DNA from 3 places in the Psychrobacter sp. ER1 genome. Region 1 is predicted to be linked to each of the others. Evidence: predicted binding sites of a transcription regulator. Region 1 holds the regulator's gene; each other region holds the start of a gene.
The links. The regulator PhoB, encoded in region 1, activates phosphate uptake and scavenging genes when phosphate is short. The targets are predictions, from matches to a motif close to TGTCATNAANCTGTCATAA.

Region 1 (4,996 bases):
CATGGCACCATTTAGCGCAGCAGAACCGTAGTACCGTGTTGCTTTTTGGTGCTGAAGCTCATGTCTGTATTATGCAGACAGCACTGGATTTATTGGATAATGGTATGCAGCCTGTCATTATTGGTGACGCGGTGGGTTCTCGTTTTCCTTATGATAAAAAGCAAGCAATTCGCCGTATTCGCCGTGCAGGTGGGGTGATTAGTACTGTCGAATCAATCTTATTTGAGCTGTGCCGTAGCAGCGAAGATCCTGCGTTTAAAACCATTATTAATTTGATCAAGTAGGTGGCTAATATCTAGGTGCTTAAAGGCTTGGATAAATGTCAATTTAACCATTTATCTTCTAATTTATAATAGATAGCGCTTGGTAAAATAAGCGCTATTTTTTTGGTAACGGTAATAGTCTTTTGACCATTGCTAGATATCAAACTAACTATAATACCTTGAGCAATGAAACTTAAAATTGCTAGAACTTATAAGCATTAAACCAATAACTAGAGAAAACCAGAGAAAAAATAATGTCGCAAGCCAGCTCTATATCACTCATTAATTCCGAATCTACTTCACATATCGATATTGATGATGTCACTCATTTCTTATTGGAGTTAGATGCGCTCAAACGCGTGAATCGCCGCAGCTATGTGACACAGACCACTCGCAAAGAAAACTCTGCCGAACATTCTTGGCATTTAGCGATGGCCTGTTGGTCGATTGCTGAATTATTTGCGCTAGACGTCAATCATGAAAAATTGCTGAAGATGGCACTGGTTCATGATTTGGGTGAGATTGATGCGGGCGATACTTTTTTATATGCCGATACGCGTACTGATGCACACGTCGAAGAGCGTGCAGGCATTGCCAGATTGCAACGTGAGCGAGGCAATGGCATTAGTGATTTAAGCGAGGTGTGGGAAGCGCAAGAAACAGGAAGTAGCAAAGAGAGTCAGTTACTCAGAGTGGTCGATCGCTTATTGCCATTTCTACTCAATCTAAATACTGATGGTAAAACGTGGATTGAGCTTGGCGTTACGCGATCGCAGGTGGCGGGTGCTCATACATTTATCAAAGACAGCTTTCCTCCTATCCATGATTGGCTCACACGTAATATTGCATACGCAACTCAGCAAGGGTGGCTGATTGATGCGTAAATCTGCATAAGTAACAGGCATAAAAAAGCCCAGTTAAGCATGATGATTCATGCTTAACTGGGCTGATATTTTCAGTACTCTTATACAGGTGTGCTATTGAGCGTTTGCCATTCCTAGCAATTGACCCATTTGCACGACGCTATTGGCTTGCATACTATCTAGCCAGTCAGCCTTCGCTGCTTTTGGTAATACTACGATAGCCGTTGAGCCTAGATAGAAGCGTCCAAGCTCTTCGCCTGCCGCAAACTGCATATCGTGTTCCGCTTCCTGTATATCATCCGTGCGGGTAATTTTGCCAGTGGCGACGGTTTCGATACCAGCGACGATCATAGCACCAACCATTACGACAGCTGCTTTGCCGTACTTGGTATCGAACATACAGACCAGACGCTCATTACGCGCAAACAAGTCCGGCACGTTAGCCGCCGTAGTATTGTTGACTGAAAACAGGGTGCCAGGCACATAGCGAGTCTTGGTCAATGTGCCAGTAAATGGCATATGCACACGGTGATAATTACTAGGCGCTAAGTAGATAGTCGCAAAACTGCCATCAGCGAAATAACTGCCATCTTCACTATCAGCAAGTAATTGGCCGACATCATAGTGACGACCTTTGGCTTGTAGTAGTTTATGGTCTTCGATTTGTCCTAGCTGAGAGATAATACCGTCCGCAGGGCTCACGATACCGTTTGCCGTGGCGTCGATAGTACGAGCGTCTTCTTTTAACTCGCGGGTAAAAAAGTCATTAAAACTTTCATAAGCGTTAAGGCTTTGGCGTTCGTACTCGTCTAAGCTGATATTATAAGCTTTGGCAAAGCTACGGATAAAGGTGCGTTTGACATAAGGATGACGACTGGCGGCCAAACGTCCAGCGACTTTACTGAGCTTTTGCTGCGGCACAAGCTGTTGTAAGGTGGTAAATACATTCATAATAAGGCTACCAAAATAAGGTGTAATGTAATAGGGGCGTGTTGGAAATTCGACCATGGCACTGACAGTGGCTAAAATTGCGCCATACTACGTTGTAAATCTAGATAAGGCATGAGCATTATCGTCGTTTTACGCCTTGTCTGGAACAGTTTTAGCGATCCGCAGTACCTATTTGTGAATATCAAACACGTCCTAATAATAGTTAAGTTAATGACGGTATTTTATCATGGACAGCATATTATTGTATGGCCATAATCTGTTAAGGAATTAGTAAATGAAAGCACTCATACAACGGGTGAAGCAGGCTAGTGTGGTCGTCGACCAGCAGTGTATCGGTGAAATTGAGCATGGGGTATTGGCATATATTGGCTTGGGGCATGAAGACGATTTTGCCGCTGCCCAGCGTATGATTGACAAAATACTGACCTATCGCATTTTTGAAAATGACGAAGATCCTGCCAAATTTGGTAAACTGGATAAAAACGTTCAGCAGGTCGGTGGTGGGCTATTATTAGTTTCACAATTCACCTTGATGGCAAAAACAGACAAAGGTCGCCGTCCAGACTTTGGTGGTGCGATGGCACCTGCTGCGGCACAAGCATTATTTGAAAAACTGGTCGACTATGCCAAAACTAAGCACCCGAACGTGGCAACTGGTCAGTTTGGTGCTGATATGCAAGTGTCGAGCGTCAATGATGGGCCGCTCAATTTTTTACTAGAAATCTGATTTTAGAGTGTCATCAAGCTGTCATAATTAATCCGTTTAATAGGTAGAGACTGGTGAGTATATATCGCCTTTTACATGCTAGATTTTGTCCGCTAACACCGAGAATGTCCTATGTATAATGAGCAAATTTTGATTGTTGAAGATGAACCTGCGATTCGTGAAATGGTTGTCATGACGCTAGAGATGGCTGGGTTTGATAGCTTGCAAGCGGCAGATGTGTCAGAGGCGCATCAGCAAGTGGTCGATCATAGACCGTCACTGATACTGTTAGATTGGATGTTGCCTGGTGACAAGAGCGGTGTGGATTTTTGTCGTATGCTCAAAAACGATGAGCTACTCTCTGAAATACCAGTCATTATGCTAACGGCAAAAAGTGAAGAAGACAGTAAGGTGCATGGTCTTGATGCAGGGGCAGATGACTACATGACCAAGCCTTTTTCGACTCGTGAACTGATTTCTAGAATCAAAGCCGTACTACGACGCAGTAGCGCGATGAGCAGTGATAAACCTATCGAAATTGGACAGTTAAGTCTAGATACTAAGAGTCAGCGCGTGACAGCTGCTGGTAAAATCGTTGATGTTGGGCCCACAGAGTATCGCCTATTGGCATTTTTTATGAGCCACCCTGAGCGCGCCTATACACGAACGCAGCTACTCGATCAGGTATGGGGCGGCAATGTATATATCGAAGACCGAACCATCGATGTGCATATCAAACGTCTACGTAAATTACTGCGACCTTATGACTGTGATACATTGATACAGACGGTACGTGGAACAGGCTACCGATTTTCTAGCCTGATTGAGCCAAGTTAATCTTGTACAAATAATGCCGCAGCAATATAAAGGCCGCGGATAGTGGTAAGGATAAGAAATGGACAAGATAGCGCCAGCACAAAGTGAGCAATCAGCTTTACTAGAGCAAATATCTACTCAAAACACAGCGGAGCAACTCAAAAAAATCGGCAGTGCACTACGAGCCTTGCGCGATGCAGTGATTTTGCTCAACAACAATGATGGCCTAGAGTGGTGGAATCAGGCGGCACAAGACTTATTGCTGCTACAGCCAGAGGATAAAGGTCAAAATATTTTTGACTTTATCACTGTACCTGAGTTCCGCCAGTATTATGAAGGTACAACGATACCTAACGATGGCGTACATATAGAATCATGGCGAGATCCTAGTCGCTACTTGAAGTGTGAACTGACGCCTTTCGGTGATGAAAAACTGCTGTTTGTATATGATGTGACCCGCCTGCGGCACTTAGAGCAAATGCGTCAGGATTTTGTAGCAAATGTCTCGCATGAGCTTAGGACACCATTAACAGTAATGATGGGCTATTTGGAAAACTTCTCCGATCAACCAGATATGCCGCCGCAATGGCGTCGCGGTTTTGAGCTGATGACCCAGCAAACTGCCCGTATGAACAGAATCGTGAACGACTTACTGCTACTGTCTAAGATTGAAATTGAAGAGTCACACGAGCTGCATTACATAGATATGACTAAGTTACTGACCAATATCTACGACGATGCACAGGCCTACAACCAAGCATATAAACATATCATTCATTTGCATATAGATACGTACGATGGGCTGTATGGGTCAGAGATGTACTTGAATAGTGCGCTATCCAATCTGGTAATCAATGCAATCAAATATACGCCGAAGGGTGGCAATATCACTATCAGCTGGACAAGGACGTCTGATGGCTGCCGTTTCGCGGTCGAAGATGATGGGATCGGTATTGCGTCAGAGCATATCGCCCGTTTGACAGAGCGTTTCTATCGTATCGACAAAGGTCGTAGCCGTGCAACAGGTGGTACAGGGTTGGGATTAGCGATTGTAAAACACGTATTGCACCAGCACGAAGCGCAGTTGCAAATCGATTCAGTAGAAGGGGAAGGGTCGACATTTAGTGTGGTATTCCCCTCAAACTACGTCAGATCCGTCACAGCCAATTAATATGATTTCTGGTCTGTATTAGCGTGCGTTTCTCGGCTTAAGTTTTTTAACTAATATCAGCTCAGTGCTATTTCAAATTAGGTTAACGACATACTTTTCTGTATCCGTTAATCCTTTTGCAAAAGCGGATAAGGGTTGACCGCACTGCCATTAATATAGATACCATAGTGTACATGTGTCGGTGTTCCTTTTGCATTACCGCTATCACCCACATAACCTATCACGT
Region 2 (4,996 bases), 500 kb from region 1:
TGGCGTCCTTCGTTGTTATATTTCTTAGTCATCTCCGCCATGCCTTGGCGAATTTCCTCAGCAGTGGCTTCACCAACTTGTCCAACGAGCTCTGTATCTACCTCTTTGATTAGATGACCAGCGTCAGTTAAGTCGCCTGTTTGCGGCGTTACTTTTTGGTTGGCAGCAGCTTTATCCAGCCCTGCTGCATATTCACGCACGTTTTGAGTGATTTTCATTGAACAAAACTTAGGGCCACACATGGAGCAAAAGTGTGCCGATTTGTGTGCGTCTTTTGGCAACGTCTCATCATGATATTCACGTGCAGTATCAGGATCGAGCGCTAGGTTGAACTGATCATCCCAGCGGAATTCGAAACGGGCTTTAGATAGCGCGTTGTCACGTGCTTGTGCTCCTGGATGACCCTTAGCAAGGTCAGCAGCGTGTGCAGCGATTTTATAAGTAATAATGCCGTCTTTAACGTCTTTTTTGTTTGGTAGACCTAAGTGTTCTTTTGGCGTGACATAGCATAGCATCGCTGTACCAAACCATCCAATCATCGCAGCTCCGATGGCGCTAGTAATATGGTCATAGCCTGGGGCGATGTCTGTGGTTAATGGCCCTAAAGTATAGAAAGGCGCGTCAGCACATAGCTCAAGCTGCAAGTCCATGTTTTCTTTGATGCGGTTCATCGCAACGTGTCCAGGGCCTTCGATCATCACCTGTACATCGTGATCCCATGCCACTTTAGTCAATTCACCAAGCGTACGTAGCTCACCGAACTGCGCTTCATCATTGGCATCTTGCAAGCAGCCAGGACGTAGGCCATCACCTAGACTAAATGCCACATCGTACTGCTTCATAATCTCGCAGATGTCTTCGAAATGCGTATATAAAAAGCTTTCTTTGTGATGGGCTAGACACCACTGCGCCATGATTGAACCACCACGTGAGACGATACCTGTCAGACGCTTTGCGGTGAGCGGTACATAGCGTAATAGTACGCCGGCGTGAATGGTAAAGTAATCTACGCCTTGTTCTGCTTGCTCGATCAACGTATCACGGAATATCTCCCACGTTAGGTCTTCTGCGACGCCATCGACTTTTTCTAATGCTTGATAAATCGGTACGGTACCAATCGGCACAGGAGAGTTACGGATTAGCCATTCACGGGTTTCATGAATATGATTACCCGTTGATAAATCCATAATGGTATCCGCACCCCAACGCGTGGCCCACGTCATTTTGGATACTTCTTCATCGATAGATGAACCTAACGCTGAGTTACCGATATTGGCATTGATTTTTACCAAGAAATTGCGCCCGATGATCATCGGCTCAGATTCAGGGTGGTTGATGTTGTTTGGGATAATTGCGCGTCCAGCCGCCACTTCATCGCGAACAAATTCAGGGGTGATGATTTGAGGCGTATTGGCACCGAAGCTTTCTCCATCATGTTGACGCATATCGGTCAGTTCATGCTGCTTTTGCGTTTCGCGTATGGCGATATATTCCATCTCAGGAGTGATGATGCCACGGCGTGCATAGTACATTTGCGTGACGTTCTGTCCTGCTTTGGCGCGACGCGGTTTATCAATATGAGCAAATCTAAGATTGGCAGTGCTGATATCGCGAGCACGCGCTTGTCCGTATGAGCTAGATAGGCCGCTTAATTGCTCGGTATCACCGCGTTCTGCGATCCAGTTCTCACGCAATTTTGGCAATCCACGTGTGAGGTCGATATCGACATTAGGGTCGGTATATACACCTGAGGTGTCATATACATAAAACGGCGGATTATGCTCACCGTCTTTATCTCCAGTGCCACCTACAGGTGTATCAGCCAAGCTGATTTCACGCATCGGTACTTGGATGTCAGGTCTTGAGCCTTCGATATAGACTTTTCTTGAGGCAGGTAAAATACGGTGCAAGTCGCGTGCATCTTCTTCGAAACGGGCATCACTTGCGGCACGGTGAGCAGGGGTTTTTAACGCATCTGCTTTTTTATCTGCTTTGACGTTGGTCGTGTCAGCAGCATTTGAAGCAAGCGTTGAGTTGTCGGCTGGGTTATGCGTTTGGGCTTTCGGTGCAATTGAGGTGGTGTCTGCAGTAGTCATATGCTGTCCTAGCGTGTTGGTTTTTGAATAAAATCAACACCGCCAGTATCTGCGGGGGTAGGCATCCATCATCTAGACAAATTTATATCATGAACCCACAACTTCGACCAAAAAGTATCGTCGCGCATGGTGATCATCAAATATTGGACGCAGCTTTATATCCTCTCTTCTTATCTGTTTATGCATTACGCATATTAAGACAATAGTGACGATAAAAATGTATTTCTACGCGCCCTTTGTCATAAATAACAAAGTGCTTAAGACTTCCCTGCGTCGGTACTAACCGCATCAGGTTCGGCGGGTGATCTCTCAGCGAATGTATCAAGGCGACTACTTTGATAAAGCAAGTTTAATAAAGTGAGCCAAAAATACACCGCACCCCGAGTCTGTCAGTGTTGTAAATCAGCCTTCATACTAACAAAATTCTGTACCAACGGCTAATAGTATTTGGATACAAATATTCTGTGTCAAACACACGGTTCAATATTTTCGTGAATAATTTTTTTGAGTGTTGATAGATGAGGGTACTTAGTATTACTAGGTTGTAGACAAATTGTTCAAATATTATGTAAAGCGAATGAAGGATTCTAGAAGTTGTCATTAAACTGTCATAAAGATTTGGCAAGATAACACGCATATCACAAGCAATGCTTTTTTATACCGTTGTTAAACTTCAGGAGTCCTACATGCGTTATTCGTTATTAGCAGTGGCCGTCAGTTGTACATTAATGCTTACGGCGTGTAATAAGTCAACAGATACAGCGGAGCCAACTGCTGATACTAGCAGTAGCGCTGTGACAACAGCTGAAACAACCTCTCAGACAGCATCTTCTGCTACGTCAGATTTTAAATCTGCTGAAAATATCGCTATGAATATTACAGGTGCAGGTGCGTCATTCCCGCAGCCTATCTATGCGAAATGGTCATATGATTACAATGCTGCGACTGGTGGCCAAGTCAACTATCAGTCGATTGGCTCATCTGGTGGTATCAAACAAATTCAGTCAAAAACAGTAGACTTTGGTGCTTCTGATGCCCCAATGACGCCTGAAGAGTTAGACGAAGCAGGTCTGATTCAGTTCCCAACAGTCATCGGTGGTGTTGTACCAATCGTCAACATTGATGGCGTTGAGCCTGGTGCACTGAAGCTAGACGGTACGACTTTAGCTGATATCTATTTGGGTAAGATTAGCAACTGGAATGACCCTGCGATTAAGGCGATGAACCCAGATTTGACCTTGCCAGATGCCCCAATCACAACAGTATTCCGCTCAGATGGTTCAGGTACGACCTTCAACTTCACTGACTATCTTGCCAAGGTTTCACCAGACTGGAAAGACACTGTTGGCGTTGATAAAACCGTCAAATGGCCGACCTCTGCTACTGGTGCAGGCGGTAAAGGTAACGAAGGCGTTTCAAGCTACGTAAACCGCATGAAAAACTCTATCGGTTATGTTGAGTATGCTTACGCTAAGCAAAATAAAATGTCACATACTGCGCTGAAAAACGCAGCTGGTAACATCGTACAGCCATCTGCTGAGACGTTTGCTGCGGCAGGTGATATCGACTGGTCACAACAAGAAGGCTTTTATAAAGTCATCACCAACTCTGAAACTGACCAAGCATGGCCTATCGCTGCTGCGACCTTTATCTTGGTACATAAGCAACCAGAAAATCCTCAGCAAGTCGCTGGCGTATTGAACTTCTTTGACTGGGCTTATACCCAAGGTGATGACAGCGCCATGGAACTAGACTACGTACCATTCTCTGACACGGCAGTAGCCTTGTTCAAAGAGAAGTGGAACGAAGTGAAAGGTAGCGATGGACAGCCTGTCTACAAGCCAGCTCAGTAATTTGTTTTTGCTAAATACTATTTAGCAACTGACAAGTTATCCTCTCGAATAACTATTCTCCGGTAGTTATTTGAGAGGTTTTAACACAGCAAATTTGATGGATACATCTCGATAAATATGCTTACTCATACCGTTTAAGTTTGTTGTGTTAAGACCTGATATACATCTTTTTAATATTTCGATTCATCCCATTCAATGCTGAGACACTTATGACAGACTTAAGGTCCCAACTGGCTAAACAAAAACGTTACGACGCTTTATTTGTTAACTCTACTAAAGCGTTTGCCATACTCGTCCTCCTATCTTTAGGGGGCATTTTGGTGTCTCTAATTGTTGGAGCATGGCCGAGTATTCAAGAGTTTGGTTTGGGATTTTACACCAGCAATAACTGGGATACAGTCGCCAATGAATACGGGGCATTAGCGCCTATTTACGGTACTTTAGTCACGTCATTTATCGCTATTGTTATCGCGGTTCCAGTCAGTTTCGGTATTGCGATATTTTTAACCGAGATGTGCCCTAAGTTCCTCAAAAAACCACTTGGTATCGCCATTGAGTTGTTGGCTGGTATTCCATCTATCATTTACGGTATGTGGGGATTGTTCGTATTTGCGCCATTCTTTGGTGATCACATTCAGCCATGGTTTATTGAGCACGTCGGCCCTTTGCCTATTATTGGTAAGCTGTTTGCAGGTGCGCCTATGGGACTGGGTATGTTTACCGCTTCCTAGTACTGGCCATTATGATCATACCGTTCATCGCTGCCACCATGCGCGATGTTTTCTCTGTCGTACCAGACTTACTGAAAGAGTCAGCATATGGCATGGGCGCGACGACTTGGGAAGTCATGTTCAAAATTATCCTACCTTATACCAAAGCTGGTGTTGTTGGTGGCGTAATTTTGGGTCTGGGTCGAGCATTGGGTGAGACGATGGCAGTTACTTTCTTGATTGGCAATGCGTTTAATATCAGTCCAAGCCTATTTACTTCTGGTGTGACAATTACCTCGGCCTTGGCCAATGAGTTTGCTGAAGCGTCTAGTGAGCT
Region 3 (4,996 bases), 430 kb from region 1:
ATGGTCAAGAAGCGGGTGGTAGCTATAATCCTATTCGCGGTGCTGCTGTTGTCGCTTACGCTAAAGCGTTCTTAGATGAGCACTTTACATTAGCATCAGGTTCTTACAATGATGTGACTGGTTTTAAAGTAGTCGATGGCAAGCTCGAGGTCGTACAAGGTGATAGCAGTACTGAGCTAAAAGATACGGCTAAGTTTGTCGGTTTTGTCGGTGACGCTGAAGCTCCTACAGGTGTACTGTTAAAGAACAACGGCTTGCATGCTGAGATTCAAATCGATAGCGACCATCCAGTGGGTAAAGACGATCCAGCAAACATCAAGGACGTACTCCTTGAGTCAGCCATGACAGCCATTCAGGATTGTGAAGATTCAGTCGCTGCGGTAGATGCAGCAGAGAAGGTCGAAGTCTATCGTAATTGGCTTGGCTTGATGAATAGCGACCTACAAGAAACCTTTGAAAAAGGTGGTAAAACCCGTACACGTAAGCAAAACCCAGATCGTGAATATAACACACCAGACGGTGGCAAGCTGATCTTGCCGGGTCGTTCACTATTATTAATCCATAACGTCGGTCACTTAATGCAGAACCCTGCCATCTTAGTCGATCTAGGTGATGGTCAAGAGCAAATATTTGAAGGCTTAATGGATGGCCTAATCACGCCCCTATTATCACTTAATGATATTAAAGGCAAAAACGAGCTATCAAACTCGCGTCAAGGCTCAATGTATATCGTGAAGCCAAAAATGCATGGCCCTGAAGAAGTTAAAATGGCCAATGACTTATTTAATGCATCAGAGGATCTGTTAGGTCTAGAACGCAATACGCTTAAAATCGGCATCATGGACGAAGAGCGCCGTATGACGGTCAACTTAAAAGAAGCAATCCGCCAAGCCAAAGAACGGGTTATCTTTATTAACACAGGTTTCTTAGACCGTACTGGTGACGAGATGCATACCAGCATGAATGCAGGTCCATTTGTACCAAAAGGCGAGATGAAGTCGCAAGCATGGCAGCCTGCTTACGAGCAGTGGAACGTCGATATCGGTCTAGAGACAGGCCTACAAGGTCGTGCGCAAATTGGTAAAGGTATGTGGGCTAAGCCTGATGAAATGAAAGAGATGATGGATACTAAAGCCGCTCATCCTAAGTCTGGTGCCAGCACTGCGTGGGTACCATCACCAACGGGCGCTACCTTGCATAGCATACACTATCATCAAGTGAGCGTGGCTGATGTACAGGACACGCTAAAATCACGCGAGCGTGCTAGCTTGGATGACATCTTGACCATTCCATTAGCGAAAAATACCGACTGGACTGATGAAGAGAAGCAGCAAGAGCTTGAAAACAATGCTCAAGGTATCTTGGGTTATGTCGTACGCTGGGTAAATCAAGGCGTTGGTTGCTCCAAGGTACCTGATATCAACGATGTCGGTCTCATGGAAGATCGTGCTACTTTGCGTATCTCAAGCCAACATATTGCTAACTGGTTGCATCATGGCGTGGTTAGTGAGCAGCAAGTGATGGATACGATGAAACGCATGGCCAAGGTCGTCGATGAGCAAAATGCAGGCGATGATGACTATCAATCAATGGCAGATAACTTCGATAGCTCTTATGCATTCAAAGCCGCCTGTGATTTAGTATTCAAAGGCCGCGCACAGCCTAGTGGTTATACTGAGCCATTGTTGCATCAAGCACGTTTGGATCTTAAAGCAAACGCTTAGAACAATAGACTAAATATGACAGGTATTTGAGCATACTTGATGAGCAAGTATGCCAGTCAGTCTTGCTCGTTTGTAACTGATAAATTTGCTCAAATAGATTATTAACTTCTTAATTAGCGCTATTTATTTTTAGTAAATAGCGCTTTATTTTGGACTATTATTCGATGTTTATTATAAAAATTTAAGAATATTAGTAATCATATTAACCAATATTATCCGTATCTAATTGAGTAAGCGGAAGTTTTTTAACAATCGTTCAAATAAAATGAAGGGTCTGTTATTTGATAATAGTTGTATCGAAAAGGCAAAAAAATATGTTGCAAATTATGTCAAAGTTGTTATGCTTGTATTCGAAGTATGAGTTTGGTAACGGATGTTACGCAATGGAAGGATAAAAACTAAAGATTACATGGCAGTTACTTTTTTAATCCCAGTTATGTAAATCATGGTTTTTTTCATCTTACTGTAATAGAACTTCGCCACACTTGTTTCTGACTAATCTCGGTAGCCAGTTACACATTATATCTTTGAGGATTTGTGACGATACCATTATGGGCGCCAGCTAATAACAGCTTGCTCATTACTACAATTGTAAAGTGGAGATACCCCATGAAAAAACTACTTTTAGCTACAGCAATCGCAGCCCTATCTGTATCAGCAGCCAATGCAGCACCAACCGTTTATGGTAAAGCATTTGTCGGTATGGACTACGTTAATTTAGATGATGAGTCTCGTACTGATGACGATATGGACGCCGTCCAAGTCAACTCATATTCTTCACGTCTTGGTTTCAAGGGTTCTGAAGCAATTACTGCTAATACTGATGTAATCTATCAGTACGAAGTGGGTATCAATATTGATGGTAATGATGGTGATGATAACAATATTGCATTCAAAAGCCGTGATACTTTCTTAGGCTTGAATAATGATAACTATGGTGAACTCCGCGTTGGTCGTAATACATCAGTTGTTGATTACGTAAATAACGTTGTGACTGCTGGTAGTGGTTTTTGGGATAACCTAGGCTCAAATCAGCTTGAAGAAAACGAAAACGGCTATAACATGGTTGATAGCGGTCGCCGTAATAATTCAGTTATCTGGAAAGCGCCTAAATATAACAACCTACCGTTAGATGTTGCACTTATGTATAAAGCTGATGAGTCTTTTGTCTCTGATAGCGGTGATCGTGACAATGGCTTTGCTGCTGCAGCAATGTATGATGCTGGTACTGGTGTTACATTTGGTGTTGCTTATGATAAAGATGTTAACCTTTCTGGTGACTTAATCCGTGGTACGGCTACTGTTGATCTAGGCAAGTACATGGCAGCTCCTGTAGTACTTGGCGCTCTATATCAAGTAGCTGATTTTGATAGTGATGCAGCTAACAGAGGCGATGATAAAGAAAAAGGTCTAGTTGTTAGTGCTAAGATGGGCCTAAATAACTTCGCTAAGCCAGCTGCTGTTTATATTCAATACAATAACACTGACAACTTGCTTGGCTATGATGACGCTGATTCTGATCAAATCGTAGTTGGTGGTGAATATGCTTATAAGCCTAATATGATTGCTCATGCTTATGTTGGTCAAAACTCAGCTGACCTTCGTGGTGATGACTACGATCTACTCGCTATCGGCGGTGGTCTAGAATATAAATTCTAATCTTACTCTTTATTAAGTTTAAATTAAAAAAACTCATCCTTCGGGGTGAGTTTTTTGTTGCGTAGCGTTTTAATAATAGAAAAATGTTTGCTACCAGCACGAAACTATAAGAGTTTCAGACAGTTTGCATTTTTGCCCTATATTTTATGGCGTATTTTTAGTAAAATCCTTCTTTACCAATTACCGACAGAGTACTATGACCAAGTTTATATTCGTGACCGGTGGGGTAGTGTCCTCACTAGGAAAAGGTATCACCGCAGCTTCTCTTGCAGCGGTCTTAGAAGCACGTGGCGTGACTGTCACGATGACCAAAATGGATCCGTATATTAACGTTGATCCAGGTACAATGAGCCCGTTTCAGCATGGTGAAGTATTCGTCACTGAAGATGGCGCAGAGACCGATTTAGATTTGGGTTATTATGAGCGCTTCTTGCGTCACTCAAAAATGAGTAAAAGTAATAACTTCACCAGTGGCCGTATTTATCAAAATGTTTTAAATAAAGAACGCCGTGGTGAATATCTAGGCGGTACTGTACAGGTTATTCCACATATTACTGATGAAATCAAAAACAAAATCCTTGCCAGTGGCGAAGGGTATGATATCGCTATTATCGAAATTGGCGGTACGGTTGGTGATATCGAATCACTTCCGTTTATGGAAGCCGTACGTCAGATGCAAGTAGAGCTTGGCCGTAATAGAGCCATGCTAATGCATCTTACTTTAGTACCGTATATTGCTAGTGCGGGTGAGACCAAAACTAAGCCAACGCAGCATTCCGTAAAAGAGCTGCGCTCTATTGGTCTACAGCCTGATATCTTAATCTGCCGCTCTGACCATCATATCTCACAAGACAACCGTCGCAAAATTGCGCTATTTACCAACGTTGAAGAGCGTGCGGTCATCATGTGTGAAGATGCACAAAGTATCTATCAGATACCGCGCACATTACACGAGCAAGATCTTGATGATCTAATTTGTGAGCGTTTCGGTCTTGATGTGCCTGAAGCTGATTTGAGCGATTGGGACAAAGTGGTTGAAGCTCAGTTGAATCCAGAAGGAATAGTGACTGTTGCGATGGTTGGCAAATATGTCGAGCTTCCAGATGCTTATAAGTCAATCAATGAAGCATTACTACATGCTGGTATCACTCACAAGGTAGACGTCAAGATTGATTATATCGATGCGGAGCGTCTAGAGAGTGATGATAGCTTATTGGCACAGTTAAACAATGCCAATGCGGTATTAGTGCCAGGTGGTTTCGGTGAGCGCGGTACGATGGGTAAGATAAAAGCCATCACTTATGCTCGTGAAAACAACGTTCCATATTTAGGCATTTGCCTTGGTATGCAGTTGGCTGTGATTGAGTATGCACGTAACGTACTTAATATTAACGCCAACTCTTCTGAGTTTGATCGTAAGACAGCTGAGCCTATCATTGGTCTGATCACTGAGTGGTTAGATGAGCGCGGCGAGCTACAGATTCGTAGTGATGATTCAGACCTTGGTGGCACGATGCGTCTAGGCGCACAGCAAGCAGAGCTGGTTTCTGGCAGTAAGCTAAGCCAAATTTACGGTGCGAGCAATATCACTGAGCGTCATCGCCATCGCTATG

Region 2: the regulator PhoB is predicted to act here: its motif matches at 2,692-2,710, upstream of pstS (phosphate ABC transporter substrate-binding protein PstS).
Region 3: the regulator PhoB is predicted to act here: its motif matches at 2,178-2,196, upstream of ACOBWA_RS11460 (porin).

The regions. Positions count from the first base shown of each region.
Region 1 covers NZ_CP184640.1:2,898,206-2,903,201, reverse strand. The annotation lists gene ACOBWA_RS13510 (isochorismatase family protein) at 1-284, shown strand, start outside; gene ACOBWA_RS13505 (HD domain-containing protein) at 518-1,147, shown strand; gene asd (archaetidylserine decarboxylase) at 1,241-2,077, opposite strand; gene dtd (D-aminoacyl-tRNA deacylase) at 2,352-2,804, shown strand; gene phoB (phosphate regulon transcriptional regulator PhoB) at 2,916-3,620, shown strand; gene phoR (phosphate regulon sensor histidine kinase PhoR) at 3,679-4,770, shown strand; partial or broken gene ACOBWA_RS13480 (M23 family metallopeptidase) at 4,878-4,996, opposite strand, start outside.
Region 2 covers NZ_CP184640.1:103,265-108,260, forward strand. The annotation lists gene thiC (phosphomethylpyrimidine synthase ThiC) at 1-2,096, opposite strand, end outside; TPP riboswitch at 2,345-2,489, opposite strand; gene pstS (phosphate ABC transporter substrate-binding protein PstS) at 2,783-3,949, shown strand; partial or broken gene pstC (phosphate ABC transporter permease subunit PstC) at 4,159-4,996, shown strand, end outside.
Region 3 covers NZ_CP184640.1:2,468,134-2,473,129, reverse strand. The annotation lists gene ACOBWA_RS11465 (malate synthase G) at 1-1,724, shown strand, start outside; gene ACOBWA_RS11460 (porin) at 2,334-3,383, shown strand; gene ACOBWA_RS11455 (CTP synthase) at 3,580-4,996, shown strand, end outside.